3 regions of the Bacillus sp. V2I10 genome follow, and region 2 is predicted to be linked to each of the others. Evidence: predicted binding sites of a transcription regulator. Region 2 holds the regulator's gene; each other region holds the start of a gene.

What was found. Region 2 encodes Rex, which represses fermentation and respiration genes when NADH is low (regulators of the CRP and FNR family bind a similar motif). Its sites were predicted from a motif close to TTGTGAAATATTTCACAA; they were not measured.
Region 1: the regulator Rex is predicted to act here: its motif matches at 4,360-4,377, upstream of QFZ72_RS19115 (cytochrome ubiquinol oxidase subunit I).
Region 3: the regulator Rex is predicted to act here: its motif matches at 5,826-5,843, upstream of yumC (ferredoxin--NADP reductase 2).

What each region holds. Positions count from the first base shown of each region.
Region 1 covers NZ_JAUSYV010000001.1:3,779,284-3,789,735, reverse strand. The annotation lists gene mreBH (rod-share determining protein MreBH) at 1-644, opposite strand, end outside; gene QFZ72_RS19135 (acyl-CoA thioesterase) at 747-1,313, shown strand; gene QFZ72_RS19130 (DUF6884 domain-containing protein) at 1,598-2,050, shown strand; gene QFZ72_RS19125 (ATP-binding protein) at 2,133-3,440, shown strand; gene QFZ72_RS19120 (gamma-glutamylcyclotransferase family protein) at 3,456-4,316, shown strand; gene QFZ72_RS19115 (cytochrome ubiquinol oxidase subunit I) at 4,447-5,775, shown strand; gene QFZ72_RS19110 (cytochrome d ubiquinol oxidase subunit II) at 5,791-6,804, shown strand; gene QFZ72_RS19105 (potassium channel family protein) at 6,881-7,543, shown strand; purine riboswitch at 8,020-8,121, shown strand; gene ade (adenine deaminase) at 8,178-9,905, shown strand; gene QFZ72_RS19095 (hypothetical protein) at 9,985-10,134, opposite strand; gene rnjA (ribonuclease J1) at 10,290-10,452, opposite strand, start outside.
Region 2 covers NZ_JAUSYV010000001.1:91,923-102,374, reverse strand. The annotation lists rRNA gene QFZ72_RS00465 (23S ribosomal RNA) at 1-1,575, shown strand, start outside; rRNA gene rrf (5S ribosomal RNA) at 1,668-1,783, shown strand; tRNA gene QFZ72_RS00455 (tRNA-Met) at 1,808-1,884, shown strand; tRNA gene QFZ72_RS00450 (tRNA-Asp) at 1,888-1,963, shown strand; gene thiL (thiamine-phosphate kinase) at 2,239-3,222, shown strand; gene tsaE (tRNA (adenosine(37)-N6)-threonylcarbamoyltransferase complex ATPase subunit type 1 TsaE) at 3,232-3,705, shown strand; gene tsaB (tRNA (adenosine(37)-N6)-threonylcarbamoyltransferase complex dimerization subunit type 1 TsaB) at 3,686-4,375, shown strand; gene rimI (ribosomal protein S18-alanine N-acetyltransferase) at 4,389-4,850, shown strand; gene tsaD (tRNA (adenosine(37)-N6)-threonylcarbamoyltransferase complex transferase subunit TsaD) at 4,847-5,866, shown strand; gene QFZ72_RS00420 (ABC-F family ATP-binding cassette domain-containing protein) at 6,101-8,017, opposite strand; gene moaC (cyclic pyranopterin monophosphate synthase MoaC) at 8,171-8,686, shown strand; gene QFZ72_RS00410 (redox-sensing transcriptional repressor Rex) at 8,683-9,324, shown strand; gene QFZ72_RS00405 (twin-arginine translocase TatA/TatE family subunit) at 9,342-9,518, shown strand; gene tatC (twin-arginine translocase subunit TatC) at 9,537-10,286, shown strand; gene QFZ72_RS00395 (YdiK family protein) at 10,313-10,452, opposite strand, start outside.
Region 3 covers NZ_JAUSYV010000001.1:1,084,599-1,095,050, forward strand. The annotation lists gene QFZ72_RS05515 (NAD(P)/FAD-dependent oxidoreductase) at 1-663, opposite strand, end outside; gene QFZ72_RS05520 (YuzB family protein) at 947-1,189, shown strand; gene dapF (diaminopimelate epimerase) at 1,611-2,471, shown strand; gene QFZ72_RS05530 (HesB/IscA family protein) at 2,562-2,924, shown strand; gene QFZ72_RS05535 (hypothetical protein) at 2,977-3,501, opposite strand; gene QFZ72_RS05540 (hypothetical protein) at 3,630-4,349, shown strand; gene yumC (ferredoxin--NADP reductase 2) at 4,560-5,555, opposite strand; gene QFZ72_RS05550 (NAD(P)/FAD-dependent oxidoreductase) at 5,945-7,168, shown strand; gene QFZ72_RS05555 (NUDIX domain-containing protein) at 7,267-7,749, shown strand; gene QFZ72_RS05560 (YuiA family protein) at 7,913-8,038, shown strand; gene QFZ72_RS05565 (YuiB family protein) at 8,141-8,431, shown strand; gene QFZ72_RS05570 (3D domain-containing protein) at 8,571-9,269, shown strand; gene QFZ72_RS05575 (cobalamin-binding protein) at 9,471-10,286, opposite strand; gene QFZ72_RS05580 (divergent PAP2 family protein) at 10,299-10,452, opposite strand, start outside.

The DNA.
Region 1 (10,452 bases), 3.7 Mb from region 2:
TAGCCGATTTCCATCTTAATGTTTTCAGCAGTGCGCTCGCCGATTAACAGGTTATAGTTTTTACGGACATATCCAATAATATCCTCATCAAGCTGATCACCGCCGATTCTGATGGAGTGACATGATACAACCCCGCCAAAAGAAATAATGGCAACCTCTGTGGTACCGCCGCCGATATCAACAATCACATTAGCGATCGGTTCATCTACAGGAAGATCTGCGCCAATAGCTGCTGCAACCGGCTCCTCAATTAAATGAACGATTTTAGCTCCTGCATTTTTTACCGCATCGTGAATGGCACGGCGTTCAACACTTGTTGCACCTGAGGGAGTACATACAACAACAGTAGGCTTTCTAATAGAAAACCCTAATTTTTTTGAAGCTTTTTTCATAATTTGCTTAAGCATTTCAGTTGTTACATCATAATCAGCAATTACGCCATCTTTTAGCGGTCGGACCGCCACAATTTTACCAGGCGTTTTGCCAATCATGCTTTTTGCTTCCGTCCCTACAGCCAAAACATTTTTTGTTACTGTATCAATCGCCACAACGGACGGTTCATTTATTGCGATTCCTTTATCCTTGCTGTATACAAGAATATTTGCTGTACCTAAGTCAATACCAATTTCAGAAGTAGAAAACATATATCTTCACCCAATCCTCATAGATTTCGAGTCTTTAATATTCATTCTGCGAACAGTGTCGATTTATGGGGGTAGCGGGCCGTTTTTTTTAGGATGTATTTTATGGGAGCTTCAGGGAATAAGAAAAAGAGTATTGAAAAAGGAAGTGCATCTAAAGTGGAAGTGAAATTCTGTAGACATTCTTTTGTAGTAAAAACAAGTATCGTGCTCCCCTCTGATACAAACAATTATGGAACATTGTTCGGGGGGAAGCTTATGGCTTATATCGATGACGTAGCAGCCATTTCTGCAATCAGACATGCCCGGGCGCATGTTGTCACTGCTTCGACTGATTCTGTTGATTTTCTGCATCCAATATATGAAGGAAACTCTGTTTGTCTTGAAGCGTTTGTGACATATACGGGAAGAACATCAATGGAGGTTTTTGTAAAGGTCATTGCAGAAGACCTCCTGAACGGAAATCGAAATGTTTGTGCTCTTTCCTTTCTTACAATGGTCGCCGTTGATGAACACAGTAAACCTACTCCCGTACCAAAGGTTATTCCTGAGTCAGAAACAGAAAAGATGCTGAACGACTCTGCACTTAAGCGTGCAGCAATCCGGAAAAAACGAAAAGAAGACACCGAATCAATGGCAGCCGCATTCGGAACCGATTATCCCTGGCTGTAAGGGTAAAGAAAGTGATGTACAGCCTAAAGGAGCAGGGATGTCCTGTTTCTTTGGCTGAAAGCAGAATGGGGAAACCTGAAACCCTGTTCTTTTTCATTCAAAATGAATTACTGGAGAAATCATATTCAATGCATGTATAGTGAAGCAGGAATCTTTCATATATAATCAGTGGAAAGAAATCAGGATCTTCTGATAAAAAGAAGTATATCTTTCTACTAACTGATCTATAAACCTATTAATGACGGTTATCAGGTAACCCTCTGAAACAAAAAGGAGAAACGAAATTGAAGCAGTTATGTGTTATACCATGCGGAAATAAAAAAATTTGGGATAAGGAGCCTCATCTTGGACAAGTTGAAGCCCAAAATGCCTATACGGGAACCTTTCATTTGCTCTGCCGGCAGTATGCCGAAATGTTCTTCGATGATTGGGTCATTCTTTCTGCAAAACATGGCTTCTTATTCCCTCAGGATCTTGTTCCGGGCAATTACAATGTCTCGTTTAGCATGAAAACAGAAGAAGTGATAAAACTTGAAGAGCTGAACATGCAGGCTGATGAAAAGAACCTGCATCAATTTAATAAGTTTGTTGTGCTTGGAGGAAAGAAATTCAGACCCATTATAGAAACGGCGGTTGAAGGGGAATACATTTATCCTCTGCAGGGCTGTACAGGAATCGGATATATGCAGCAAATGCTAAAAAAGGCGGTTCTTACAAATCATAGTCTCCATGATTGATAGTAAGAGATAAGACGGTTGAATATGCTGATAAATCAGAAAATGGTATACTATAAAAAAACAGAGGCGAAAAGGTGCTGCGATGAACAAATATACGGGCAGAATTATGATTACTTTAATAGCAGTATGTATTCTGATTTTATGGAATATCTTAGACTATTATTTGGGGAGTCAGTCCGTCCCATTGGTGCTCCGCAGTTTATTCTGCATATTAATCTTGGCTGTTGTCTGGAAATTAGGCACTTATTTTGACCGGTCCAAGCTGTTGATTCATCAGCTGAGCGAAAGTCAGCGCCGCTATAAAAACCTGCTTGTTGAGACGAAGATGGTCCTTGAAAATATTCAGGAAGTCGTGTTTCAAACAGATGGTGAAGGGAATTTTATTTACTTAAATCCTGCATGGACGGACGTAACAGGGTATGAAAGAACAGAAAGTCTTTATTCAAGTTTTTATCATTACATTACATTTGAAGATAAAAAGCGGGTGAAAAGCAAGCTTGTTGAATATACGGCTGCGAAACGAGTCGAGGGAAAACTGGAAACATCCTATCGCAAGAAAAGCGGCGGAGAATTTTATGCTTATGTTCATTTCAAAATGTATTATGATAATGAAGGCTATTTGATCGGAACAGTCGGGACAATTCATGATATTACTGACAGAAAACTGGAAGAGCGGGAATGGAGAGAGATGAATGAGCACCTTGCCCTGAAATCCCAAAAACTGTCCATTGCCGGGCAGCTTGCAGCGGGCATTGCACATGAGGTAAGAAATCCGCTTACATCCATCAGCGGTTTTCTTCAGCTGATCAAAAACGAATTTCCTGACAAAGATTCATATTTTGATATTATCTTTGGAGAAATAAAGAGAATTGAGCTGGTTCTTAGTGAAATGCTTGTCTTGGCCAAACCGCAGGCGATTCATTTCAGGGAAAAGAATATGATTTCCATTTTGGACCAAGTGGCTGTACTGATTGAATCCAATGCCATTTTACATAATATCCAGATTGAAAAAAGTTTGCCCTCAACAGAAATTATAGTTGAATGTGATGAAAATCAATTAAAACAGGTATTTATCAATCTTATTAAAAACGCGATTGAAGCACTGCCTGATGGAGGAAATATCCACATGAGCTGCAGACTGAAAGGCGAATACGTGATCATAGCAATTGAAGATGATGGCATGGGGATACCAAAAGAAAAAATCTCAAAACTTGGCGAACCCTTCTTTTCTACAAAAGAAAAAGGGACTGGTCTTGGTCTGACCGTTTGCTTAAGGATCATAAAAGATCACTATGGCCATATCAATGTAAACAGCAGCTTAAATAAGGGGACTACCTTTGAGGTTGTACTGCCAGTTGTGAATCGCCATACGATATTAGAACCAGTTTAAGAGGAGAATGGTAAGATGAACTGTCATTTATTTGTTTATGGAACACTGCGCTATATGGAGAAAAATCATCATTTTTTAAAGAATGGAACGTGTATTGCCGAACAGGCGCGGACAAATGGATCGCTGTATGATTCGAATGACGGCTATCCTGCGATGACTGTGGAACAGGAAACCGTTTACGGAGAACTCTATGAAATTGATGAGGAACTGCTTCCTGAAGTTCATGAACTAGAAGGGCACAATGGACCTGAAGCAGATGACAACCTGTTTGAATTTGTGCCAATTCGTGTCTATACAGATACAATGGAATATGATGCTTTTTGTTATGTAATAAAGCCGGAACAGGCTGATACAATGAAAAAAATAAAGAGCGGCGACTGGAAAGAATATCAGTTTATCTTGAATCCGCCAGCTGAAACGTTTTATTTTGCTTATGGCTCGTGCATGGATACTGAACGATTTCAAAAAGCGGCTGTTGATCATCATTTTGCTGATGTAGTCGGCGGCGGAAAAGCAGAAAAGTATTCTGTTAAATTCACAGTTACGATGGAAGATGGGGGCCGCGCTGACATCGTTGAAGATGGCGGAGGGGCTGAGGGCATTTTATACCGTGTACCTGAGGAAGCAGTGGACTATCTTTACATGCGTGAAGGTGTTGACTCTAAATTGTACCGTCCAGCCTTCATCAGGGTGGAAACGGGAGGAGTGGTCTATGAGCAGTGCCTTACCTTTACAGTGATTCAGAAAAAAGAGGAGTTCCGCCCGCCTGGACATTACTCAACAGAAATATTAAGAGGTGCAAAAGGCAGACTTGGAGAGGAGTATGTTGAAAAAATCCGGGCATATATGGCGGCTCTTCCTGAATATAAATCATGATAGGCATAGGAGATATCTTCTTTGCTGATCATGATTGCAAAACATGTTCAGCACATCACAATCTTTTATGTTTTGCTTTTGGGAATCTGTGATATAAGATCATTAGAACATTAAAAGGAGATGTGGCCCTTTGGCTGAACTTGATAGCGTCATACTTAGCCGGATGCTTACGACATTGACACTAGCCTTCCACATTATTTTTGCAACAATTGGAGTCGGAGTTCCTGTTTTAATATCTATTGCAGAATGGATGGGAATCAGGAAAAACGATCCGCACTATATCCTGCTGGCAAGACGCTGGACGAGGGGCTTTGTTGTTACAGTGGCAGTAGGCGTCGTTACTGGAACATGTATTGGATTGCAGTTATCTTTATTATGGCCGAGTTTCATGGAAATTGCCGGTCAGGTTATTGCCTTGCCGCTTTTTATGGAAACATTCGCTTTTTTCTTTGAGGCCATCTTTTTGGGCATCTATCTTTACACATGGGACAGGTTTAAAAAACCAATTTACCACTGGCTTATTTCCATTCCGATTATTATAGGATCGTCGATGTCTGCCGTGTTTATCACCACAGTTAATGCTTTCATGAATACTCCTCAGGGCTTTACGCTGAATGGCAGAACGATTACAGGCATCGATCCGATTGCTGCAATGTTTAATCCTGCAGCACCTTCAAAAGTCTTTCATGTGCTGATGTCTTCCTATATGACTTCAGCCTTTGTGCTCGCTGCTATAACTGCTTTTATGATCCTTAAAGGAAGAAGAACAGACTATCACCGTAAAGCCTTGCAGGTGACAATGGTCTCGGCTCTTGTCTTTTCGCTTGGTACGGCCCTCGCTGGTGATCTCTCTGCAAAATTTTTGGCCGAGCATCAGCCTGAAAAGCTTGCAGCAGGGGAGTGGCATTTTGAAACAGAAGCCGGAGCTGATTTAATTTTATACGGAACACTGAATGAAAAGGGTGAAATCATCAATGAGATCAGGGTTCCAAAAATGCTCAGTTTCTTATCATTCAGTGATTTTAATGCAGAAGTAACAGGGTTAAATGAAATAGAAGAAGACTTAAGACCCCCTCTCTGGATTCACTATATGTTTGACGTAATGGTCACGATTGGGATGTTCGGTCTGGGATTGTCTATGCTGTTTATTCTATTTGGAAAAATAAAAAGGCTGAATGGTTTCCAATCGCTGCTTTTATGGCCGATTGTAGCTGCCGGACCTCTTTCCATGATTGCAATCGAAGCAGGCTGGATTTTTGCCGAGGTTGGACGTCAGCCATGGATTCTCAGAGGTTTTATGAAGGTTGCTGAAGGAGCAACGACATCTGATCATGTAGGGTTAATGTTTGTTCTGTTTTTTGGGCTGTACACCTTGCTTGGAACACTGTGCATCATTGTGTTAAAACGCATGTTTAAAGAAAATCCGGCAGAAGCTGAGCTTGAGTACCGTTTTAAATAGGAGGGAGAAGTCTAAATGGATATTCCAATCGTTGGCATGACGGTTCTGTGGGTTTTTCTTTACGGCTATTTAATTGTTGCTTCAATAGACTTTGGAGCTGGTTTCTTTGCTTTTTACGCCCAGCTGACAAAGCGGGATGATATCGTAAATAACTTAATCAGCCGCTATTTGTCGCCGGTGTGGGAAGTGACAAATGTCTTCTTCGTCTTCTTTTTTGTGGGGATCGTCGGTTTTTTTCCGCAAACAGCGTATTATTATGGCACAGCACTGCTGGTTCCAGGCAGCATAGCGCTGGTTTTAATCGCGATCCGCGGTTCCTTTTACGCATTTGGGAATTACGGGGCTAAGGACAGTCTTTTTTATACGTTTTTATATGGAGCCACAGGACTTTTAATTCCTGCATCCCTGTCTACGGCTCTTTCAATATCAGAAGGGGGCTTTTTGGAAGAACGAAATGGCACTGTCGTATTTCTTGCTAATGAGTTATTTACAAGCTTCTATTCGTGGAGTGTGGTATTCCTTGCCATTGTATCCGTTTTGTTTATCAGTGCTTCTTTTTTAACCTACTATGCAGATCGTGCGTCAGACAGCAAAGCTTTATCGCTGCTTAGAAAGTTTGCGCTTTTTTGGGCGCCGCCTACAATCCTTGCAAGCTTTCTTGTCTTTCTTTCCCTGCAGCAGCATAATCCCAGGCATTTTAATCAAGCGCTGGATCTTTGGTGGATGTTCGGATCCTCACTCTTGTTTTTTATGATATCCGTTTGGTTAATCTATAAAAGAAAGAATCTTGGAACGGCCTTTATTATGGTGATGCTGCAATTTTTCTTTGCCTTCTTTGGCTACGGGGCATCACATTTGCCTTACATTCTTGATCCGTTTGTTACTATTTATTCGGGATATACCAATGAAACGATGGGGATCACACTTGTCATTGTTTTTATAGCAGGGCTGCTGCTTTTGATTCCCTCATTGATATTGCTTTTGCGCCTGTTTTTATTTGATGCAGAATATGTAAAGGGCAGAAAGTAAAGCTTCAATTTGTTTTAATAAGGGATAAAGTTATGTTAAAATTTGTTTATAGTATGATGGCTGGAGGAACGTACATATGAAAAAGGATTTTGCAGTTATTGGACTTGGGCGTTTTGGAGGCAGTATTTGCCGTGAGCTGAGCGAAGAGGGCATGGAAGTAATGGCCATCGATATGGATGAAGATAAAGTGAATGAGTATGCCAATATTGCTTCCCATGCTGTTGTCGGAGATTCAACTGACGAAGCTGTTTTAAAAAGCCTGGGCATCCGCAACTTCGATCACGTCATCGTGGCAATTGGCGATAATATTCAGTCAAGTATTTTAACAACACTGATGCTGAAAGAGCTAGGCGTTAAATTTATTACTGTAAAAGCGCAAAACGATTATCATGAGAAAATTTTAAGGAAAATTGGAGCTGATCAAATCGTTCATCCAGAGAGAGATATGGGCAGAAGAATTGCTCATAATCTGATCTCCAATAACGTTCTTGATTACCTTGAACTTTCCGACGAACACAGTATTGTAGAGATTGTCGTAAATAATAAACTGTCAGGAAATACATTAATCGATCTTGATATTCGCGCTAAATACGGAATTAACATAGTTGCCATAAAAAGAGGCAAAGAAATATTTGTTACTCCACAGGCAGATGAAGTGATTCAAAAAGATGATATTTTAATTGTTATTGGTGCAGATACAGATATCGACAGATTTGAAAAAAGGGTTTTAGAAGCTTAATCGGGAAAAGACACTTGAAGGTGTCTTTTTTTATTTTTTGCAGTAGAACGTTTGTTCTTTATGAATTGTGGTATAATGGAAGATGTATACATTCGTGAACATATGGGTGGTCGGCTAGCCCCTGTCTCTTTTCTTTGTGAAGCAAGGAAAGGGGGTGATGCCCGGGTGACAGTATATGAGAGCTTAACATTTGCTATTTCATTTGCTACGCTTATCATTGCAGTTCTGTCGTTTGACCAGAAAAAATAGACCTCCCAGCTTTGTCGATTGCGGGTGAGGTCTATTTTTTAATTGATTGATAAAAATGGCCGACCCCGAGCGTGGGACCGAATGTATGCATGGCCGTAAGTGTTGCTGCACTTGCGGTCATTTTTATGTTATTCAACTTTATGTGTATCATACCACAGAATAAATAATTATTAAACGAAAACAAAAACCGTTGACTGCCGGTCAATTTACCATTACTATATGTTACTAAATACTTATATTCATGAACTCGTATAATATTGGAGATATGGTCCAAAAGTTTCTACCGAACTGCCGTAAAAAGTTTGACTGCGGGGAATGAATAAAAAAGGCATTATTCTATTGCCTTTATTTATCTCACTCCTCCATAACAGCGAGGGGTTTTTTTATGAAAAAAGAAGAATTCATTCAATCAATAGAAGCAAGTACAAAAAGAAAAAAAGCCGATATCGTTTTTAAAAATGCTCAGATTGTCGATGTGTTTAATTCGGAGATTATAAGCGGCGACGTAGCCGTCACAAATGGAAGAATTGTAGGTATAGGCGATTATGAAGGCAAGGAGGAAATTGATGTAAGCGGGAAGTATCTTTGTCCCGGATTAATTGATGGTCATGTTCATATTGAATCGTCAATGGTTCCGCCGCATGAATTTGCCAAAGTGGTGCTTCCTCATGGTGTAACAACGGTCATTGCAGATCCTCATGAAATTGCGAATGTTTCCGGGGTAAAAGGGATTCAATATATGCTGGACAGTTCAGAAGGCATTTTGCTTGATGTATTTGTCATGCTGCCGTCCAGTGTGCCTGCAACAAGCTTTGAACATGCAGGAGCAAGGCTGGAAGCTTGTGACTTAGAACCCCTTTTCGACCATGAACGAGTCATTGGGCTTGCAGAAGTCATGGATTATGTTGCTGTTCAAACAGCTTCTGACAGCATGCTGAATAAACTTGAAATGACTTCGCGGCACTCGCGCCTGATTGATGGCCATATGGCAGGCCTTCCTGCAGATATGATCAATGTCTATCGCTCTGCGGGGATTATGACAGATCATGAGGTGACGAATGCGGCAGAGGCGAAGGAGAGAGTGCAGCGGGGCATGTATGTGTTAATCAGACAGGGCTCCGTGGCAAAAGATCTTCCGAATGTAATAGGAGCTGTCAATGAACGTAATTCCAGACGCTTTTTATTCTGCACGGATGATAAGCATTTGGATGATTTAGCAGCAGAAGGCAGCATCGATCATAATATTAGACTTGCTGTGCAGCATGGGGTTGATCCTATTATAGCTATACAAATGGCTACATTAAATGCAGCAGAATGCTATGAACTTAAGAATAAAGGGGCTGTGGCGCCTGGGTATGAAGCCGACCTGCTGATTCTAAACAGTCTCAGCGATTTTCAGATTGAGCAAGTTTATAAAGCTGGGAAATTAGCAGCACATGAGGGTGTTGTAAAAACGGATGATCTGAGAACAGTGAAAACACCTTCTGCATTATTAAATACAGTTCATCTGCATGATTTGCAGCTTTCAGATCTTGAACTATCCGTAACGAAAGATCAGCCGGTACCGATTATTGAAATCATTCCAAATCAGCTTGTTACAAGAAAAATATTCGAACAAACAAGTGTCAGCGATGGTATTTTCCATCCTTCCACTGAGCTTGATCATTTAAAGCTAATCCTGGCTGAGCGTCATAAGAATACGGGATTAGTCGGAAAAGGAATTGTAAAAGGCTTTCAGCTGAAAAGAGGGGCAATCGCAACTTCGATTTCGCACGATTCACATAACCTCATTGCTGCCGGTACGAATGATTCAGACTTGCAGCTTGCTGTCAAAGTGCTGAAAACCAATGCAGGAGGTTTAGTTGTTGTACAGGATGGAAACATTCTCGCACAGCTTCCGCTCTCAATCTCGGGTTTAATATCTGATCAGCCGTATGAAGAAGTGCTGCACGGCCTAAAATCGATACATGAAGCATTAGAAATGATAGGACTGCCTGGCACCTTTAATCCATTCTTAACGTTATCTTTTCTTGGACTTCCTGTCATTCCGGAATTGAAAATAACATGTCAAGGAATCTTTGATGTCAATTCTTTTATACATTTAGAGTATTAACCACGAACAACCGGTCTCGCAGTGAGGCCGGTTGTTTAAATTTATGTATGATCGTAAGGGAGCTTCGTGCGAGTAAATATTATTGTTCTAATGGAAATTGCTTCAATTGCTTACCGTCTAATTGAAGGAGAGTCACTACTTTTTTTGTGGCAGGGCTGATCAGATCTGCTTTAACTCCTTTATCCTTTAGACGCTGTACGAATTTTTCAAGAGAGGACGGCTTTTTCATGTTAGGCACTACCTTTCTTTCGGCTTAAAATTTGACTGAACGGTCAGTGCAGTTTATTATACAGCATATTTTCTGATTCTTCAATATGATGGAGAATACTTGAAGACAGATCTTCTAATACAAAAAAACTGCCGGATTTCCGGCAGCTCTGCTGATTAAACCTCCATGATGATAGGTAAAATCATCGGGCGGCGTTTTGTTTTTTCGTATAGGAATGGTGCAAGTGTATCTGTAATTTCATTTTTAATTTCAGACCACTGGCTTGTGCGGCGTTCCATCACTTTATTTAAATGCTTAGTAATCAGCACTTGAGCATCA
Region 2 (10,452 bases):
GAGGAAGGCTCGTCCGCTCAGGGTTAGTCGGGACCTAAGCCGAGGCCGAAAGGCGTAGGCGATGGACAACAGGTTGATATTCCTGTACCACCTCCTCACCATTTGAGCAATGGGGGGACGCAGGAGGATAGGGCAAGCGCGCTGTTGGATATGCGCGTCCAAGCAGTTAGGCTGAGAAGTAGGCAAATCCGCTTCTCATATAAGGCTGAGCTGTGATGGCGAGGGAAATTTAGTACCGAAGTTCCTGATTCCACACTGCCAAGAAAAGCCTCTAGCGAGGTGAGAGGTGCCCGTACCGCAAACCGACACAGGTAGGCGAGGAGAGAATCCTAAGGTGAGCGAGAGAACTCTCGTTAAGGAACTCGGCAAAATGACCCCGTAACTTCGGGAGAAGGGGTGCTTTTTAGGGTTCATAGCCCTGAAAAGCCGCAGTGAATAGGCCCAGGCGACTGTTTAGCAAAAACACAGGTCTCTGCGAAGCCGCAAGGCGAAGTATAGGGGCTGACGCCTGCCCGGTGCTGGAAGGTTAAGAGGAGAGGTTAGCGCAAGCGAAGCTTTGAATTGAAGCCCCAGTAAACGGCGGCCGTAACTATAACGGTCCTAAGGTAGCGAAATTCCTTGTCGGGTAAGTTCCGACCCGCACGAAAGGCGTAACGATCTGGGCACTGTCTCAACGAGAGACTCGGTGAAATTATAGTACCTGTGAAGATGCAGGTTACCCGCGACAGGACGGAAAGACCCCGTGGAGCTTTACTGTAGCCTGATATTGAATTTTGGTACAGCTTGTACAGGATAGGTAGGAGCCTTGGAAGCCGGAGCGCCAGCTTCGGTGGAGGCATTGGTGGGATACTACCCTTGCTGTATTGAAATTCTAACCCACAGCCCTGATCGGGCTGGGAGACAGTGTCAGGTGGGCAGTTTGACTGGGGCGGTCGCCTCCTAAAATGTAACGGAGGCGCCCAAAGGTTCCCTCAGAATGGTTGGAAATCATTCGCAGAGTGTAAAGGCACAAGGGAGCTTGACTGCGAGACCTACAAGTCGAGCAGGGACGAAAGTCGGGCTTAGTGATCCGGTGGTTCCGCATGGAAGGGCCATCGCTCAACGGATAAAAGCTACCCCGGGGATAACAGGCTTATCTCCCCCAAGAGTCCACATCGACGGGGAGGTTTGGCACCTCGATGTCGGCTCATCGCATCCTGGGGCTGTAGTCGGTCCCAAGGGTTGGGCTGTTCGCCCATTAAAGCGGTACGCGAGCTGGGTTCAGAACGTCGTGAGACAGTTCGGTCCCTATCCGTCGTGGGCGCAGGAAATTTGAGAGGAGCTGTCCTTAGTACGAGAGGACCGGGATGGACGCACCGCTGGTGTACCAGTTGTCTTGCCAAAGGCATCGCTGGGTAGCTATGTGCGGAAGGGATAAGTGCTGAAAGCATCTAAGCATGAAGCCCCCCTCAAGATGAGATTTCCCATCACGCAAGTGAGTAAGAACCCTGAAAGATGATCAGGTTGATAGGTCTGAGGTGGAAGCGCGGTGACGTGTGGAGCTGACAGATACTAATCGTTCGAGGACTTAACCACAGTCTAATAAAGTGTATAACCTAAGTGAAACTTGTTATCAAACGTTATTTAGTTTTGAAAGAATAACATTCTTTCTAATCAATTGCATATTGTCTGGTGATGATGGCAAAGAGGTCACACCCGTTCCCATGCCGAACACGGAAGTTAAGCTCTTTAGCGCCGATGGTAGTTGGGGGTTTCCCCCTGTGAGAGTAGGACGTTGCCAGGCAGTATCAATTATTTATATTATTGTCGCGGGGTGGAGCAGTCTGGTAGCTCGTCGGGCTCATAACCCGAAGGTCGCAGGTTCAAATCCTGTCCCCGCAACCAAATGGTCCCGTGGTGTAGCGGTTAACATGCCTGCCTGTCACGCAGGAGATCGCCGGTTCGATCCCGGTCGGGACCGCCATTACTAAATAAACGACAACGAAACTACGTGTTTCGTTTTTTTTATGCATTTTTTAGGGTAGACTGTTAAAGAAACTTGGACAAACTAGTTAGATGCGATACACTTGATAACAGGGATCGATCCTTAGAGCTGCAGGGTTCTAAGGTTTTTTTATAAGGCTTTTCAGAACTGGTTTTAATTATTACTTACATAGTTTGAATGGAAGATTTTTTTCACAAGTAGCAGACTGTCCAAAGCTACATCTGACTTTTATGACAGAAAAGGCGGTGCAGCAAATGACCATTGAAGATGAATTTCATTTTATAGATAAAATTAAGCAAAGAAAGAATCGTCAGCCCCAATTGATAGAAGGCATAGGGGATGATGCTGCCCTTTATAAAGCAAAACCCGATTATTTGGAAATTGTTTGCGCAGATACAATGGTTGAAGGTGTTCATTTTCTGAAGGATGTCTCTTCCCCAATGGATATTGGCTATAAGGCTGTGGCTGTGAATATTAGTGACGTAGCAGCTATGGGCGGTGTTCCAAAGTACTATCTCGTTACCATTGCAGTGCCAAGAAACTGGTCTGAAGCAGAATTAGTGGAGATCTATGCAGGGATGGATGAGATTGCTTCTTTATACAATATGGATCTTATCGGAGGGGATACGGTTTCAACCTCAGATAAACTTGTTATTACCGTTACGGTTATTGGAGAAGTTCAGCAAGATAAACAGCGGTTAAGGAAGGATGCGCGTCCAGGTGATGCCGTTTTTGTAACAGGAACAGTTGGAGACTCAGCTGCAGGGCTGCAGATTCTGCTTGGGAACCTCTCAGTTGATGTAGACAATGATTCTGCATTTCTTGTGAATCGCCATAAGCGTCCAATGCCCCAAGTTAAAGCAGCGCAGCTCATGTCTTCTGCTGAGCGCATTTCATTGAACGATATCAGTGATGGTCTTGCAAGTGAACTAAATGAATTAAGCGAGGCAAGCTGTGTTAAAATGATCATAGAAAAAGACCGTGTTCCACTCAGTGATTCCCTGCGTTCTTTAAATTTTGAGCAGCATGATGAGTGGATTTTATATGGGGGAGAAGATTTTGAACTAGTAGGCACGGTTCCTCCCCAAGCATTTGACCTTCTACAAAAGAAGTGCAGCGATGAAGGGATTTCTTTAACGAAGATCGGGCATGTAGATGCAGGTTCATCCGAGGTCCTGCTAATCCATAATGGAAAGAAAACAAAGCTCAAAAAATCTGGATTTAATCATTTTAAGTAAGGTGAGTATATGACGAAGCATACAGTGAAAACAAATAGCCCTGATGAAACAACGAAACTTGCTGTCAGGCTAGGTGAACTTGTGAAGCCTGGAGATGTCATTACATTAGAAGGCGATTTGGGAGCCGGGAAAACTACGTTTACAAAGGGTTTAGCCAAAGGAATGGGGATCCGGAAAAACGTAAACAGCCCGACATTTACGATTATGAAGGAATACCGGGACGGGAGACTGCCACTTTATCATATGGACGTATACCGGATGGAAGACAGCCATGAGGACTTAGGTTTTGAGGAGTTTTTTGAAGGAGATGGCGTCACTGTTGTTGAATGGGCACATCTTATTCAGGAGCAGCTTCCTCCCGATCGTCTTGGTATTCGCATCCTTCGTGTGGACGACGAATCCCGTGAAATTATCTTTGTACCTATCGGGAATCACTATTTAGGTTTATATAAGGAGCTTATAGATGAAAGCAATAGCGATTGATACGTCCAATTTGACGCTTGGTGTTGCCATAGTGGATGACACCAAAGTGATCGGAGAATATGTAACAAACATTAAGCAGAATCATTCGGTCCGGGCGATGCCGGCGGTTGAATGGCTTATGCAGGAATGCGAAATCAAACCTGATGAGCTCGATCGTGTCATTGTTGCGGGAGGGCCTGGATCTTATACCGGCCTCCGAATTGGTGTCAGCATAGCTAAAACGCTTGCGTGGACGTTGAATATTCCGCTTGCCAGTGTTTCAAGTCTTGAGGTCCTTGCAGCTGGCGGAAGCTATTTTAATGGCTATATCTGCCCGGTTTTTGATGCACGGCGCGGTCAGGTGTATACAGGGCTGTATGAGTATGCAGATGGGGAGCTTTTTAATAGAAGAAATGATCAAAATCTCCTGCTGTCTGATTGGCTTTTAGAATTAAAAAAGGAAGAGAAGCAAATTCTTTTCATCGGGAATGACGTTAGCCTGCATCAGGAGTCAATCGTTGAAGTCCTGGGGGATCAGGCAGTGTTTGCTAGTATGACCGAGCATAATCCAAGACCGGCAATGCTTGGTAAAATCGGCTTGATGAAAGAGCCTGAGGATGTACATACCTTCGTGCCGAACTATATCCGTTTAGCAGAGGCAGAAGTAAAGTGGCTCGAACAACAGAAATAAGTGGGTGAGAAGGTTGAAGCAGGAACAGGATACAATCAAGATTCGGCTTATGAATGTAGATGATATTGATGCTGTTTATGAAATAGAAACACAATCCTTTGCAACACCTTGGCTGAAGGCATCCTTTCACAATGAATTAACTCAAAATCATTTTGCTAAATATCTTGTTGTAGAATTTGATCAAAAGATTATCGGGTATTGTGGACTTTGGATCATTATGGATGAGGCTCAAGTAACGAACATCGCCGTTTTGCCCGGTTTCAGAGGGAATAAGATTGGAGAAACTTTGCTGAAACAGGCAATCGGAATGGCAAAGGAGTATGGTGCAGGTAAAATTTCTCTAGAAGTAAGAGTCTCAAATCATGTAGCGCAATCTTTGTACACCAAGCTCGGTTTCCAGCCCGGCGGGATTAGAAAACGGTATTATACAGATAACGGGGAAGATGCGTTAGTAATGTGGGTGAATTTAAAATGACAGAAAAAGATCAATATATATTAGGAATAGAGACAAGCTGTGATGAAACGGCCGTATCTATTGTGAAAAACGGGCGGGAAATCATTTCGAATGTTGTCGCTTCTCAAATTGAAAGCCATAAACGTTTTGGCGGTGTTGTACCTGAGATCGCATCGAGACATCATGTTGAACAGCTGACACTTGTGCTTGAAGAAGCGATGCAGCAGGCTGAAATGACATTTAAAGACCTGGATGCCATCGCCGTTACTGAAGGGCCGGGTCTTGTTGGAGCGCTTTTGATAGGAGTCAATGCAGCAAAAGCGCTGGCATTTGCCCATCAGATGCCATTAATAGGCGTTCATCATATTGCAGGGCATATCTACGCTAACCAGCTGATCTCTGAACTGCAGTTTCCTTTGCTGTCGCTTGTTGTATCCGGCGGACATACTGAACTTGTTTTTATGAAAGAACATGGATCGTTTGAAGTAATAGGAGAAACGCTTGATGATGCCGCAGGAGAAGCGTATGACAAAGTGGCAAGAACTCTCCATCTGCCTTATCCGGGTGGGCCTCATATAGACCGGATGGCAGCGGAAGGATCTCCAGTCATCAATTTACCTAGAGCCTGGCTTGAGCCGGATTCTTACAACTTTAGCTTCAGCGGTTTGAAATCAGCTGTCATCAATACTCTTCATAATGCAGAGCAGCGAGGTGAAGTGATTGATCCTCATGATTTAGCCGCAAGCTTTCAGGCAAGCGTCATCGATGTTCTTGTCACTAAAACAGCATCAGCAGCTGAGAAATACCAAGTAAAGCAGGTCCTTCTTGCTGGAGGTGTAGCAGCAAATCGCGGTTTAAGAGCAGCTTTAGAAGAGAAGTTTAAAGAATTTCAGGGCGTAGAATTACTGATTCCGCCATTATCTCTATGTACAGACAATGCTGCCATGATTGCTGCTGCAGGGAGTGTCCTTTTTGAAAAAGGCCATAGAGGCAATTTGAGAATGAATGCGAATCCTGGACTGGAATTACCGAGTTAATATGGTGTATTAACATGTTATCCACACGCTGTCTAATAACCTTTTTCCGCTTTTAGAAAAGCTTGTTGAATAAGCATTGGATAACCTGTGGACAATGTGGATAAAAGAACTCTATCTTGTGGATAATGTGAATAAAAGAGTGGAAACCCTATAAAATAAGATTTTTTAGTGTGGATAACTAAAAAACTCAGTGCCATAATAGGCACTGAGTTTTTTAATTTGTGTACAAAGCTGTTAATCCTCCTGAAGCTGTTCCCATTCATTCATTAGATTTTCGAGTTCTTCTTGATAACCTCCGTTTTCCGTGTTGATTTCCTGTACCTTAGTATGATTTTGATAAATCTCCGGATCACATAACAGCTCTTCATTCTTCTCGATCTGCTGTTCAACGAACGAGATTCGCTCTTCTACTTCCTGCAGTCTTCTTTGTTTTTGTCTTGCCAGTTTTTTCGCTTCTTTATCTTGTTCATAGGATAGCTTATTTTGATTTTCTTTCGGCTTCAGATCAGGGACCGCATCAAGAGCTGCAAGCTCCAGCTGTTCTGCCTTTTTAGATTGATAGTAATCATAGTCCCCCAGGTATTCATTAACGCCGCTTGCTGAAAGTTCGTATACTTTTGTAGCAATGCGATTAATGAAATATCTGTCGTGGGAGACAAATAGTATTGTGCCAGGGTAATCAATCAGGGCATTTTCCAGCACTTCTTTGCTGTCCAGATCGAGATGGTTTGTCGGCTCATCAAGGATAAGCAGATTTGCCTTTTGAAGCATTAGCTTAGCAAGAGCTAATCTTGCTTTTTGCCCGCCGCTTAAAGTAGAAACATTCTTTAAAACATCGTCACCAGAAAAAAGAAAATTGCCGAGCACAGTCCGGATTTCTTTTTCATTCAGCATCGGATATTCATCCCACAATTCATCAAGCACACGTTTATTCGAAGTTAAATTCGCCTGCTCCTGATCGTAGTATCCAATCTTCACGCCTGACCCTATTTCAAATGCTCCTTTTAATGGAGCCATCTTATCAATGATTGTTTTTAAAAGCGTCGATTTGCCGACTCCATTTGGGCCGACAAGAGCAATGCTGTCACCTCTTGATATGGAAAAAGAAACGTTTGAAATGATTGGGTCTGAGCCATTATAAGATACAGCAATATCCTTTGCTTTCAGCACATCGTTGCCGCTTTGCCTTTCAATATCGAACCGGAAGTGAGCTGATTTCTCGTCGCCCTGCGGCCTGTCCATCAATTCCATGCGGTCCAGTTTTTTTCTCCGGCTTTGAGCGCGTTTTGTGGTAGACGCTCTGGCCATATTTTTCTGGATGAAATCTTTTAATTTTGCCACTTCATCCTGCTGTTTTTCGTACAATTTTAATTCGCGCTCAAAGTTTTCAGCGCTTTGCTCAAGGTAGCGGCTGTAGTTGCCGGTGTATTTGATGCTTGTATTCCTGGAGATTTCGTAGACCTGGTTCACTACTTTATCAAGAAAATATCGGTCATGGGAAACGATTAATATCGCTCCGCTGTAGCTTTGAAGATATTGCTCAAGCCAGGACAGCGTTTCAATATCCAGGTGGTTTGTCGGCTCATCCAGAACTAATAAGTCAGGACTTGTCAAAAGCAGCTTTCCAAGGGCAAGACGCGTTTTCTGGCCTCCGCTCAAACGCTGGATAGGAGATGAGACATCGAATTCAGCAAATCCGAGACCATGAAGAACAGAACGGATATCTGCCTCATATTGATAGCCGCCTTTTTCTTTAAACTCAATTTGCAGACGGTCGTATTCTTTTAAATATTGTTCAAATTCCCGCTCTGCGGGATCAGTATTTGCCATTTTTTTTTCAAGATCACGCATGGATTGCTCCATATCTTTTAAAAACTGAAACACAGAAACCATTTCATCCCAAATAGATAGAGTAGATTCGAGACCTGTATCCTGCGCAAGGTACCCAATCGTTACACCTTTTGGCTTAATGATCTCTCCGGATTCGTAAGAAAGCTGACCCGCAATAATTTTGAGCAGGGTTGATTTCCCGGCCCCGTTCCGTCCGACAAGGGCAATTTTATCCCGTGTTTGAACTTCAAGTTTGATATTCGATAATATAAGATCAGCTGCAAAATATTTCGTCAGCTGGTTTATTTGTAGCAAAATCATGTATTTTCACCTCAGGCTATGATAATTTAAGTGTAGCTTATCGAAGAGTGAGCCGCAATGATTGTACCTTTTTGGGTGCGAACATTTGTCACAATAAGTAAAAAGACAGATTAGTAAAAATAGTGTATAGTCTAGTATGAGGAGCGTTAAAAGATGTCAAATTTTACTCATTTTAACCAGCAGGGCAGAGCCAAAATGGTTGATATATCGAATAAACATGATTCTGTGCGCACCGCTGTTGCTGTTTCAAGCGTTGTTATGAAGGAACATGTCTATGAACAAATCGTAAATCACAAGCTTCAAAAAGGAGACGTGCTGGCGGTCGCACAGGTGGCCGGCATAATGGCTGCTAAAAACACATGGAATATCATTCCAATGTGCCACCCGATCCCGCTCAAGGGAATCGATATTGAGTTTGAATGGAAAAAAGAGAACGGACTTTTCCATCTGATGATAGCCGCAGCTGTGAAAACAACAGGAAGTACAGGTGTGGAAATGGAAGCGCTAACTTCTGCTTCAGTCTGCGCCCTGACCGTGTATGATATGTGTAAAGCACTGGATAAAGGGTTAATCATCGGACCTGCCTATCTGTCTGTAAAAACAGGCGGGAAAAGCGGGGATTATACACGAGATGAACCTGTAGCTTTGAATGTGGGGGATAGAATGTGAACAACATTGAACAATCGAAAATTCCGCAAGCTACTGCTAAGCGCTTGCCTTTATACTATCGTTTTTTAAAGAATCTGCATGCATCAGGCAAGCAGCGTGTCTCTTCTGCAGAGCTGAGTGATGCTGTGAAAGTGGATTCTGCCACGATCCGCAGGGATTTTTCCTACTTTGGAGCCCTTGGGAAAAAAGGATATGGGTATAATGTTAATTATCTACTTTCTTTTTTCAGAAAAACGCTCGATCAGGATGAGGTGACGAAGGTTACCTTAATTGGTGTCGGTAATCTCGGCACAGCCTTTTTGCATTATAATTTTACGAAGAACAATAATACGTTAATCTCACTTGCCTTTGATGTCGACGAGAAGAAGATCGGCACTGAAATCGGCGATGTTCCCATTTATAATTTGGCTGATCTTGAAGAACACCTGCCTGAGGATGTGACCGTGGCTATTTTAACGGTTCCGGCACAGGCTGCCCAGCCCATTACGGACAGGCTGATTGCAAAAGGAATTAAGGGAATTCTTAATTTTACTCCTGCTAGATTAAATGTACCGGAGGAAATCAGAATTCATCATATCGATTTAGCAGTAGAGCTGCAATCGCTCGTGTACTTTTTGAAGCACTATCCTAACGCTTAGGAATTGAGGTGAATGATATGCCGAATATCGGTTTTGGAAGTTTGCTGCTGATCGTTTTTGCAGCACTATTAATCTTTGGGCCAAAGAAGCTGCCTGAGCTTGGTAAAGCAATTGGCAACTCATTGCGGGAATTTAAGCATGCAACGAAGGGTCTAGCGGACGACGATGAAGATAAAAAGAAAGAAGAGAAGTAAGATAGGATGAAAGCTGTCATGAAACAAAACGAAATGTCGGTTATCGATCACATTGCAGAGCTTCGGAAAAGGCTGATCATTACAGTCTTTTTCCTTTTCCTCTCTGTGATTGCCGGCTTTTTATTAGCAAAGCCGATTATCATCTATTTACAGCATACGAATGAAGCTCAGAGTTTAACGCTGAATTCATTCCGAATGACCGATCCGCTTATGGTCTATATGCAATTCGCGTTTATCATTGCCTTTATTATTACATCGCCGATCATTCTCTATCAGCTATGGGCATTTGTAAGCCCAGGCCTCTACGAAAAGGAAAGGCGGGTCACGCTGAGCTATATTCCAATTTCAATTGGACTTTTTCTCACAGGCATAAGCTTCTCGTATTTTTTGCTCTTTCCATTTGTCGTAGATTTCATGGAGCGTATGTCCGATGATTTAGAGATTAATCAAGTCATTGGAATCAACGAATACTTTCAGTTTTTAATTCAGCTGACAGTGCCATTTGGACTGCTGTTTCAGCTCCCGGTTGTCATTATGTTCTTAACGAGGCTCGGCATCGTAACACCGATGTTCCTCGTGAAAACCCGAAAATATGCGTACTTCATTCTGCTTGTTATTGCAGCGTTAATTACACCGCCGGAGCTTGTCTCGCATCTAATGGTTTCCGTGCCTCTGTTTATCCTGTATGAAATAAGTATTGTGGTCTCAAGGTTTGCTTACCGCAAGGCGCAGCGGATTCAGTTTGAAGAAGCAAATAAAGAAGGGTGATCCTGTCTGCAGGACCACCCTTCTTTCTATTTTTTCTTCGCTTTGACTTTGAAAGTGAGATTAAACATTCTAAATGCGACTCCAAGATCAAACGTCGCGATTAGCATTAGCAGGATTGTCGGAAACGACCAGATCCCGCTTTCTGAACTGTTTACGGCGAGATAGG
Region 3 (10,452 bases), 990 kb from region 2:
AGGCTCATCATGATTATATAGAACATTTTGTTCTACCTTTGTCACGTTGGCACTGTTGATAATGGTTACGCCATGATCTTCAAACCAGCCTTGAACATATTTGCTGAGACGTTCTGGAAAACTGGACAGAATGTTTTTGCCGCGGTCATAAAGCGTGATCTTAAGATCTTTTCTGCTTTCCCGGAGTTCACTGGCAAGCTCAACGCCGCTTAGTCCTGCGCCAACGATTGCAACAGAAGCACCGCCGCTTAAATTGTTAAGGAGCTGGTAGGTTTCTCTTGATTGATCGATTGTCTGAATGCTGTGGGTAAACTCTTTCGCGCCTGGAACATTATGATATTTGTCTTCACAGCCTAATCCGATAACAAGATCATCATATGAAATCGGTTCCTGATTATTCAGATGAACCTTTTTTTCTTCAAGATCAACCGAGGTTATTTCCCCGAAAGTTACATGCAGGCGTTCATGCTCTGGAAAATCTACGCGGATATGATGGTCTGAAATCGTTCCCGCAGCCAGTGCATAATATTCCGTTTTTAAACAATGATAGGGATTTTTATCTATAAGTGTAATGTGCACATCATCAGGCAGCTGACCTGGGAGCAGTCGATGAAGGACGCGCATGCCGCCGTATCCTCCGCCAAGAATTACTAAGTTCTTCATTGCAGATTCCCCTTTTTCTCCTCTTTTAGTGAGTGATATTCTTATCTATAGGTTAAATCAGTTATTAAGAAAACCTTTGCAATATGCCATCTAAAAGTATAACGAATTTGATGATAAACCACAATATGTTATGAAAAAGTCGTCTATTAATCAGTATACCCGCCCATTAGTAAATCACTTTAATGAAAATGTGTTGGTATTTATGAAAAAAGTATAACATAAAACGTAAATTATTGACGATAGTACATAGAAAGAGGTAGCATAGGATTGCAGGTGTGAGGTGATGAAGTTGAAACCAATAATAGAATTTTGTATAAGCAATTTAGCGAACGGTTCACAAGCTGCTTTGGAAAAGTTAGAAAAGGATCCTAATCTGGACATTATTGAATACGGATGTCTTGGATATTGCGGAAAATGCTATGCTTCTCTTTATGCCCTTGTAAACGGTGAGGTTGTAACTGGGGAATCATCTGAAGAGCTAGTTAAAAACATATATGATTACCTGGATGAGAATCCTATGTTCTAAGCAAAACGCGTACATTTAGTACGCGTTTTTTTACTGCTTATATTTAGCTGATTGGATACTTTTGTTTCAATTCTCTCATTTCTCGCCATCTGTCTTTTGCCATTTCAATGATGGCTTTTTCGGGGGTGTTTTTTCCCTTTTTCAATGACTTTTTTGCAGGTAAAAAGTATGATGTGTTAATAAAATGCATTATTTGAATAACTTAAAGCAAACAGATACAAAATAAGAGTAGACAATTAGCCCCTTGCCAGCATTTTAAGTGCAGTCATAGCAGGGAATTTCATGTTTTATCACGAATAAAAGCTCCCTGCACCAAAGCAGAGAGCTTTTATTATCTATAACAAACGGGGGATATTTCTATTGTGATCCTGTTTCCAGCATTTTATACTTATAAAAAAAGAAAAAAAAGAGGGAGATCAGCATGAAACAATTCCAATTCACAAAAATGCATGCACTCGGCAACAATTATATATATGTAAATATGTTTGAAGAACAAATTGAAGAGTCAAAACTTCCTCAGCTTGCAAAGGAAGTATCCAATGTATTTACAGGGATCGGTTCAGATGGACTTATCTTAATTTGTCCATCTGAAAAAGCACCAGTAAAGATGAGGATTTTTAACAGTGATGGTTCTGAAGGGAAAAACTGCGGAAATGGTCTTCGCTGTGTTGCAAAATATGCATTTGAGAATAAACTGATAGATGAAAAAGAATTTTCGATTGAAACACTTTCAGGTTTGGTTCATGCAAAGCTCGAAGTGAAAGATAATGAAGTCAGCGGAGTAACAATCAATATGGGGCAGCCAAAGCTTGTTCGGGCTGAAATTCCTATGGCCGGCACTCCTGATGAAAAAGTAATAAACGAACAGCTTGAATTTGCCGGTGAAACCTATCATGCTACAGCAGTTTCAATGGGAAATCCTCATCTTATTTTCTATGTGGACAGCATTGAAACAGCTCCAGTGTTAACACTTGGACCAAGGGTTGAGAAAGATCCTCTTTTCCCTGAAAGCATCAATGTAGAGTTTGTTGAAGTGGCTGCCGAAAATGAACTTCATTTCAGAGTGTGGGAAAGAGGTTCAGGTGTTACACAGGCATGCGGAACTGGTGCTTGTGCAGCCGTTGTCTCTTCTGTTCTCAATGGACATACGAAGAGAGGAATGGATACAACTGTTCATCTTGCCGGCGGGGATCTTCTTATTAATTGGAAGGAAGAGGGAAATGTTTTAATGACTGGCCCAGCGGAGGTTATCTGTACAGGTGTTTACTTCTACGATAAATAGCAGTGCAGGGTGTTTCATTTGAGAGTTCCGGGTGGATTGGGTATACTTAATGTATAGCCTTTGGATTATTGGCAAAGGAGGAACAAGAAAATGAATGATTTTGTAATAATTACTGAAGCAGCAGCTTATCAGATAAAAGATATGATGAAAGAAAACGGCGAAGAGCAGGCTTTTCTGCGCGTTGGCGTAAAAGGCGGCGGCTGCAGCGGTTTATCTTACGGCATGGGTTTTGAACAAGAACCGAATGAGGATGACACTCAGTTTGAGGTGCATGGCATCAATGTGCTTGTCGATAAAGAAAGCTCCCTTATTTTAAAAGGGACAAAAATTGATTTTAAAGAGTCCCTAATGGGGGGCGGATTTACCATCGATAATCCGAATGCGATTGCTTCATGCGGATGCGGTTCATCTTTCAGAACAGCTACGAATACAGGTACACCTGAAGAGTGCTGAATATAAAAAAAGACATTTCATTGGCAAAAACGACGTCAGTGAAGTGTCTTTTTTATTTCTTTTTCCGTAAAAACATTAAAAGAGTGCAAATGAAAAGAATCGCGATAAAAATTCCCCAAGTAATGGCATTAGTTCCTAGCTGATGTTCCAGATTCACTTGCTTTTCAGGTTCTTTTCCCGCACCGAGATTTCTTATGTCATCCCCTGCGTCTGTGAGCAAATTTGTTCGTTCGCATAATCCGGTCTCAAGGATATTCTTATCTCCGTATGCATAAACAAGATAATTTTCACCTTCAATGAAATCAACTCCGCACCCTGCAGAGTCCCTCTCTGTTTCAACAATAAGCTGTGATTGAGAAGGGCCTTTCCAGATAAGATCCACTTCAATTAACACTTTTTTCTGACTGCTTCCATTGATCTTTAATACTTTTCCTGAAAAAATGGCTGTTTTGTTTTCTAATTCTGACTGAACGGAAGGCTGCTGCGCACAAGAACAAGCATAGCCATTTTCTTTATTTACTAAAAAGATGCCTGACATAATTACCGCGCATAAGATTAGTTTTAGTTTCCATTTCACACTATTTCCCCCTCCTTGAAAACATAGTCGAGGATAAATAGAAAAAGGTTTCAGGTTCCAATTTAAAAACAAAGGACAAATAACGGGCATATAGTATGGATGTGTGAATAGAGAAGGGAGCTTGAATAATGAATTACTATCCATATCAGATGTATAATCGATTCCGTCTTTCATCAACAGATGAATTAAATGAAGGCCTATATAAATGGGTAAAATTAACCTTTACAAACGGTACGGAAAAAGAGGCATTTATATTCTACTTAGATAAACAATCAGGTGCGGTGTTTATTTTGTCATTTCCCGCATTAACGACAAGTCAGGCGAATGTAAATGATATTAAAACCTTCGAAGTGATGCCGGAACCTCCAAAAATGGAAGAAGAGGCTCCTCAAGAATCAGAAGAACAAAACGGCGGGACAGAAGGCGATCAGGAAGTAGGTCAAATGCCGGGAATGGGTCAACCTGAAGAAATGCAGGGCGGTCAGGAAAGTCCATTCGGTCAAATGCCGGGAATGGGTCAACCTGGAGAAATGCAGGGCGGTCAGGAAAGTCCATTCGGTCAAATGCCGGGAATGGGTCAACCTGAAGAAATGCAGGGCGGTCAGGAAAGTCCATTCGGTCAAATGCCGGGAATGGGTCAACCTGGAGGAATGCAGGGCGGTCAGGAAAGTCCATTCGGCCAAATGCCGGGAATGGGTCAAAATGGGGGCACTCAGGGCGGTCAGGGAAGTCCTTTTGGTCAAATGCCTGGAGATGATCAAAGCGGCATGCCGTTTGGCGGCCAAAGATACCAGCAATGGAATCAGCCGGTTTATTACAATCCTTACAGCTATTACTGGCAGCAATAAGTTCTGCAGCGTTTATTCCAATAAAAAAGAGGAAAAGCAGACCGCTTTCCTCTTTTTATTGTATGAATATAAAGTTTTTGCACATTAATAGCTAGCGGAAGCGCCTAGCTACCCGGTCAGAACGGCTTGGACAAAAAATGTCAAACCCGGGCTTTTCGCCGGATCTTATCTGCCATGCCTGCGCTAATCAAGGCGCTTTTGCTTTTCTTATTATTTTTCAAACAAGCTCGTGCTGTGAAGCGGCTGAACTCTTGCTTTTGGATCCATATAAGCTTTCGCATTATTAACAGCAGTTGGAGCTTCACCAAACCCGCTTGCGATCAGTTTTACTTTTCCTTCATATGTGCAGATGTCCCCTGCAGCATAGATGCCTTCAACGTTTGTTTCCATCTTGCTGTTAACGACAATTGAGTTTTTCTCAATTTCAAGACCCCAATTTTTGATTGGGCCAAGTGATGAGACAAATCCAAAATTGACGATGACAGAGTCAACATCAATGACTTCTTTGCGTTCGCCTTTCACTTCTTCTAATACTACTTGTTCAATATTAGCTGTACCTGTTAATTCTTTTGGAACGAAAGGAGTGAGAACTTGAACTTTTGAGTTATTCAGGTTTTCAACACTATGCTCATGAGCACGGAACTTATCTCTTCTATGGACAAGTGTTACTTTTTCAGCAATTGGCTCGAGCATAAGTGCCCAGTCAACAGCAGAATCTCCGCCTCCGCAAATAAGAACTCTCTGGCCGGCAAATTGATTTAAATCATCAATGAAGTAATGAAGATTTGCTTTTTCAAATGAAGCAGCTTCTTCAAGTTCAATTTTACGAGGCTGGAACGCGCCGTTTCCTGCAGTAATGATAATCGTTTTAGAATAGTGAACTTCTTGATCAGTTGTTAATTTAAACACGCCGTCAGCCTGTTTTTCAACAGTATCAACCGCTTGCTCTAAACATACTGTCGGCTCAAACTTGGCCATTTGCTCTTTTAGATTGTTTACCAGCTCCTGTGCGCGCACTTTAGGAAATCCTGCAACATCATATATGTATTTTTCAGGATATAAGGCAGAAAGCTGACCGCCGAGCTGCGGCAAACTTTCAATGATTTTAACTGAAGCCTGGCGCATGCCGCCGTAAAAAGCTGTGAACAAACCAACAGGTCCGCCGCCAATGATCGTTATATCGTATACTTTTGTGTCTTCCTTCACAAATATCCCCCCGCTTGTAATTGATAATAATTCTTAATTATAACATATCATATCTCTTTAACAATTTCATCTGGTAATTGAGTAAAGAGATGTGCTTGTATGATGAATATGATTATTATAGAGAATGTTTTTATTTTTGTAAAATTCTTAACGTTTCTAATGCTTCAATTTGGTCTTGAAAAATATACCGCAGATGCTATTATGTAATATAGGCATTATTTATATTTTATGTTACTACTCACAGAGTTTTCAGTATTATTTTGAAAAGTTAAGTGAACATTTTCACATACTTTTTTAGGCAAAACAAAATAAAATGTTGTGAAGCAGCGGAAGATAATTAGTATAGAAATTATTTCATTCTTTACAACAAATCAGAAAAAAAGGTGGATGTGATTCGGTTGAGAAAGCCCAAAATAGTAGTTTTAGGTGCAGGTTACGGCGGATTAATGGCAGTTACACGTCTTCAAAAAATGATTGGTGTAAACGAAGCAGATCTTACACTGATTAACAAAAATGATTATCACTATGAAACAACATGGCTTCACGAAGCTTCAGCAGGTACATTGCATCATGATAAAGCAAGATACCAAGTGAAAGATGTTATTGATAGCAGCCGTGTAAATTTTGTGAAAGAAACAGTTGTTTCCATCAACAAAGATGAAAAGAAAATTGTTCTTTCAAATGGCGAGCTTGAGTATGACTACCTTGTGATTTCTCTTGGATCTCATCCAGAAACATTCGGAATCAAAGGCTTGAAAGAGTACGCTTTCGGTATTACAAACATCAATGCAGCACGTCAATTGCGCGAGCATATCGAATATCAATTCGCTACTTACAACACAGAAGAAGTAAAACGCGATCAGCGCCTTGCAATCGTTGTGGGCGGAGCTGGCTTCACTGGCATCGAGTTCCTTGGCGAGCTTGCTAACCGTGTTCCTGAGCTTTGCCGCGAGTACGATGTTGATCATAAGAAAGTACGCATCATCTGTGTAGAAGCTGCTCCAACAGCTCTTCCTGGATTTGATCCAGAGCTTGTAGAATACGCTGTAAACCACTTAGAGCGTAAAGGGGTAGAATTCAAAATCGGCACAGCCATTAAAGAATGTGTTGAAGACGGCATCATCGTTGCAAAAGATGACGTAATGGAAGAAATTAAAGCTGATACAGTTGTATGGGCAGCAGGTGTGCGCGGAAACAGCATCGTTGAAGAAGCTGGCTTTGAAAACATGCGCGGACGTGTAAAGGTAGATTCTTACTTAAGAGCTCCAGGCCATGAAGATGTTTTCATCATTGGCGACTGTTCTCTAGTAATCAACGAAGAAATCAACCGTCCATATCCTCCAACAGCTCAAATTGCTATGCAGCAAGGTATTACAGCAGCAAAAAACATTGCTGTGGCCGTTCGTGACCAGGGTGAAATGGAAGAATTCAAACCAGACATCAAAGGTACAGTTGCTTCACTTGGCGAAGATGACGCTGTAGGTATGGTATTTGGCAAGAAAGTAATGGGAACAAAAGCTTCATTCATGAAAAAAATGATTGATAACCGTGCTTTATTAATGGTTGGCGGAGCGGGATTAGTCGTTAAAAAAGGTAAATTTAAATTTTTCTAAGAAGTAGAGTAAAATAAAAGACAAGAGCCTTTAAGCTTTTGTCTTTTTTTTATCGAAAAATCTAATTTAATATAGTAAGTCAAAAGGGGAGGATTATGGTGGCTAATAAGCGGGGGAATGTATGGATTGCTGTATCTGGTGTAGTTGAAAATGAAAACGGGGACTGGCTTGTCGTGAAAAAGAAATACGGCGGTTTGAAAGGGAAGTGGTCTTTTCCAGCCGGATTCGTAAATGAAGGGGAAACGCTCGATGAGGCGATTATTCGGGAAATTCATGAGGAAACGGGAATTGAAGCTGAAGTGCAAGGTGTTATTGGTATCCGGTCAGGAGTCATTCAAAGTACAATCAGCGATAATATGATTATTTTTAAACTGAAGGCGAATTCTTCACAAATCATCGTACAGGAAGAAGAATTATTTGAAGCTGCCTTTTTCCCTCCCGATATTCTTAAGGACGACGAGGATGCATCCCTGCTGCTTCAGTCATTTGCAGAAGAAGGGTTTGAGACAATGCTTTATAAAATAGATGCCCTGAATCCTGGGGATCAGTTTGGATACACATCATATCATTTATTTTTATAATTTTCAAAATAATAAGAAAAATTGAGAAAATAAGAGGAAGAGCTTGATGTATTCGCTTACATCAAGAATCCCGTCAGATTTTCTCCCTTTATCCTTTACAAAGAACCTGATATAGTATCTTCAATATCAAAAAAGAGATACTTGACAAAGGGGAGAATAGATGATGAATGCATCTGCTATTGAAAAGAAAGAATGTCCATATTGTTCGGGTAATGGTTATTTTCAATTGCTTCTTGGCGGTTCGGAAACGTGCGATTGCTGCAATGGAACAGGAAAGAAGTCTTCATAAAACGTTCAATGTTTTTACAATTGACTGATAATCGCTTGTTCAGTACACTTAAATAGGTGTACTGGAGGCGATAATTTGTTTTTACCTGTATTGATTATTTCGATGCTTTTATTCTTTGTTTTATTTTTTGGAATCGGTTTCTTGCTGAATATGCTGCTTCGCATGTCTTGGATCATGGCAATTATCTATCCGATTGTTTGTATATTGATTGTAGATAATGTGAGAGTCACTCAATACTTTACCTCACCTGGACCATCTTTTTCAACTTTAGGAGAGCGTATTCTATCTTTGGCTTTGGCAGATATTCTAATACTGGTCTGCGGTTTTATCGGAGCGATTGTGTCCGGAATTGTTATTAACATGCTCCGCAAAAGAGGCTATCAAATGTTTTAAAATGTGATCTGTACAACGTGTACAGATCTTTTTATTTGCAGAAAACAAAACTTGTAAAATATGGATTTCTCTCTATCTTGAATATTTCGTTTATCATTTGGAAACGATTATTGATGTGAGAGGAGTGAACACATCGTAAATGGATAGGACAAAAACCTGGTCAAGGCGTCTATTAATGACACTATTACTGCTAGTAGCGCTCGGTACCACTTTAAAAGCTTTTTCAGGTGTGGAGGCAAAGAATCTGTCTGATATAAATGGGTGGAGCAAAGGCATCTTGGAAAGTGAAAACCATCCGTATAAGCTGACAGGCCTTATCCCAAAATCTCTGCACAATGAAAAAACTGTCGCAACTGCTATTTCGTCAAGCGGAAGTTCTTTAAACCAAATGTCGCTTGAAAATGAAATGAACTGGTCGCAATATCCGAAAAAAGAAGTAACAGCAACCGGATACACGGCAGGCTATGAATCCACAGGCAAAAATCCTGAACATCCCGAATATGGCATTACGTATTCTGGTGTGAAAGTAAAAAGAGATTTGTATTCAACTATAGCAGCTGATTTAAGTGTGTTTCCGATAGGAACCATTCTTTTTATTCCGGGTTACGGTTTTGGTGTTGTAGCAGACAAGGGCGGAGCGATTAAGGGGAATGAACTGGATCTTTATTACGATACTGTTGAAGAAGTATTTCAATCCTGGGGCAAAAAAACGTTAGACATATATATCGTTCAAAAAGGAAACGGACGATTAACTGAAAATGAACTGACGAAATTGAATGAAGCTAAGTCTATGCAGGCATTTCGTCAAAAATACATGAAGCCGAAAACAAAAAGTTAACTAGTGAGTTACTCCTTGTTGGGTCCCGCGGCCTGAGAAGATTTCTGCAGAAGTGGTTAATCTTTTAAAGTCATGGAATTAATCTCGAAAGTCATAGAATTCATTGGATCATCTTGAAATCATAAGGACATAATAAAAATATAGAATAAATGAGGATTCCCAACTGCGGAAAAAGCCCAGGTTATAACACCTGAGCTTTTTCTATGTATTAGAAGTTAAGTAATCTGTCTCTTCAGGCTGCGGAAAGTGTTCCGGATGAAGGATGACAGCAAGTTTCGCAAGCCCGTTTAAAAGCCTGGGTGATGGTCTGCAATAAAGCTGTTCCTCAAGAAGGTGAATCCGATTTTCCCTTACTGCTGTAAGGTTTTCTGCCGATTCACGCTTCAGAACATGCTGGACTTTCATTCTGCTTTGCTTAACGCCGACCCATGCAAGACAAATATGATCAGGATTTCTGCGGAGAATGTCATCCCAGCTGGTTTGGACACTCGCAAGCTCCACATCACGGAAACTATTGCGCCCTCCTGCCAATTCACACATTTCAGTCAGCCAGTTTACTTGACCAGGTGTGAAAATTGGATTAGGCCACCATTCAAAATAAACAGAAGGACGGTAATCCAGTTTTGATGCTTTTTCTTTATAATCCTTTAAAATCCCATAATAGCGGGAGACAACTGCCTTGGCTTCTTTTTCTTTACCTGCTGCTATACCTACGGCCATAAGATCGTTTCCTATATCCTCAAAAGATTGGGGATTTAATACAAGGTGAGGAATATTCCTTTTAATAAGCTCTTCAACGTTTTTTTCCATACCCGGTACACTCAATGAAGCTAGAACAAGGTCAGGCTGCAGTTGTTCTACCAGATCCATATTAATGGATAAGTCAGGTCCAAGACGCGGCAGATCATTCACTAGTTTCGGCCAGTCTGAATAATCGTCGACTGCGATGAGATCGTCAGTCAGTCCTAAATAGGCGGCAAGCTCTGTGTTGCTTGGACAGATGGATATAAGCCGCAAAGCAATCCCTCCTTACTTAATGAATAAATAGTGCAGGAACAAGGCCAATAATATTCCTGTTAATCCTCCGAAGAATACTTCAATAGGCTGATGTCCCAGAAGTTCTTTCAATTTCTTTTGCTTTTCTTTTTCTTCTTGCTGCGGCCATGCCTTTGCCTCGCCGACA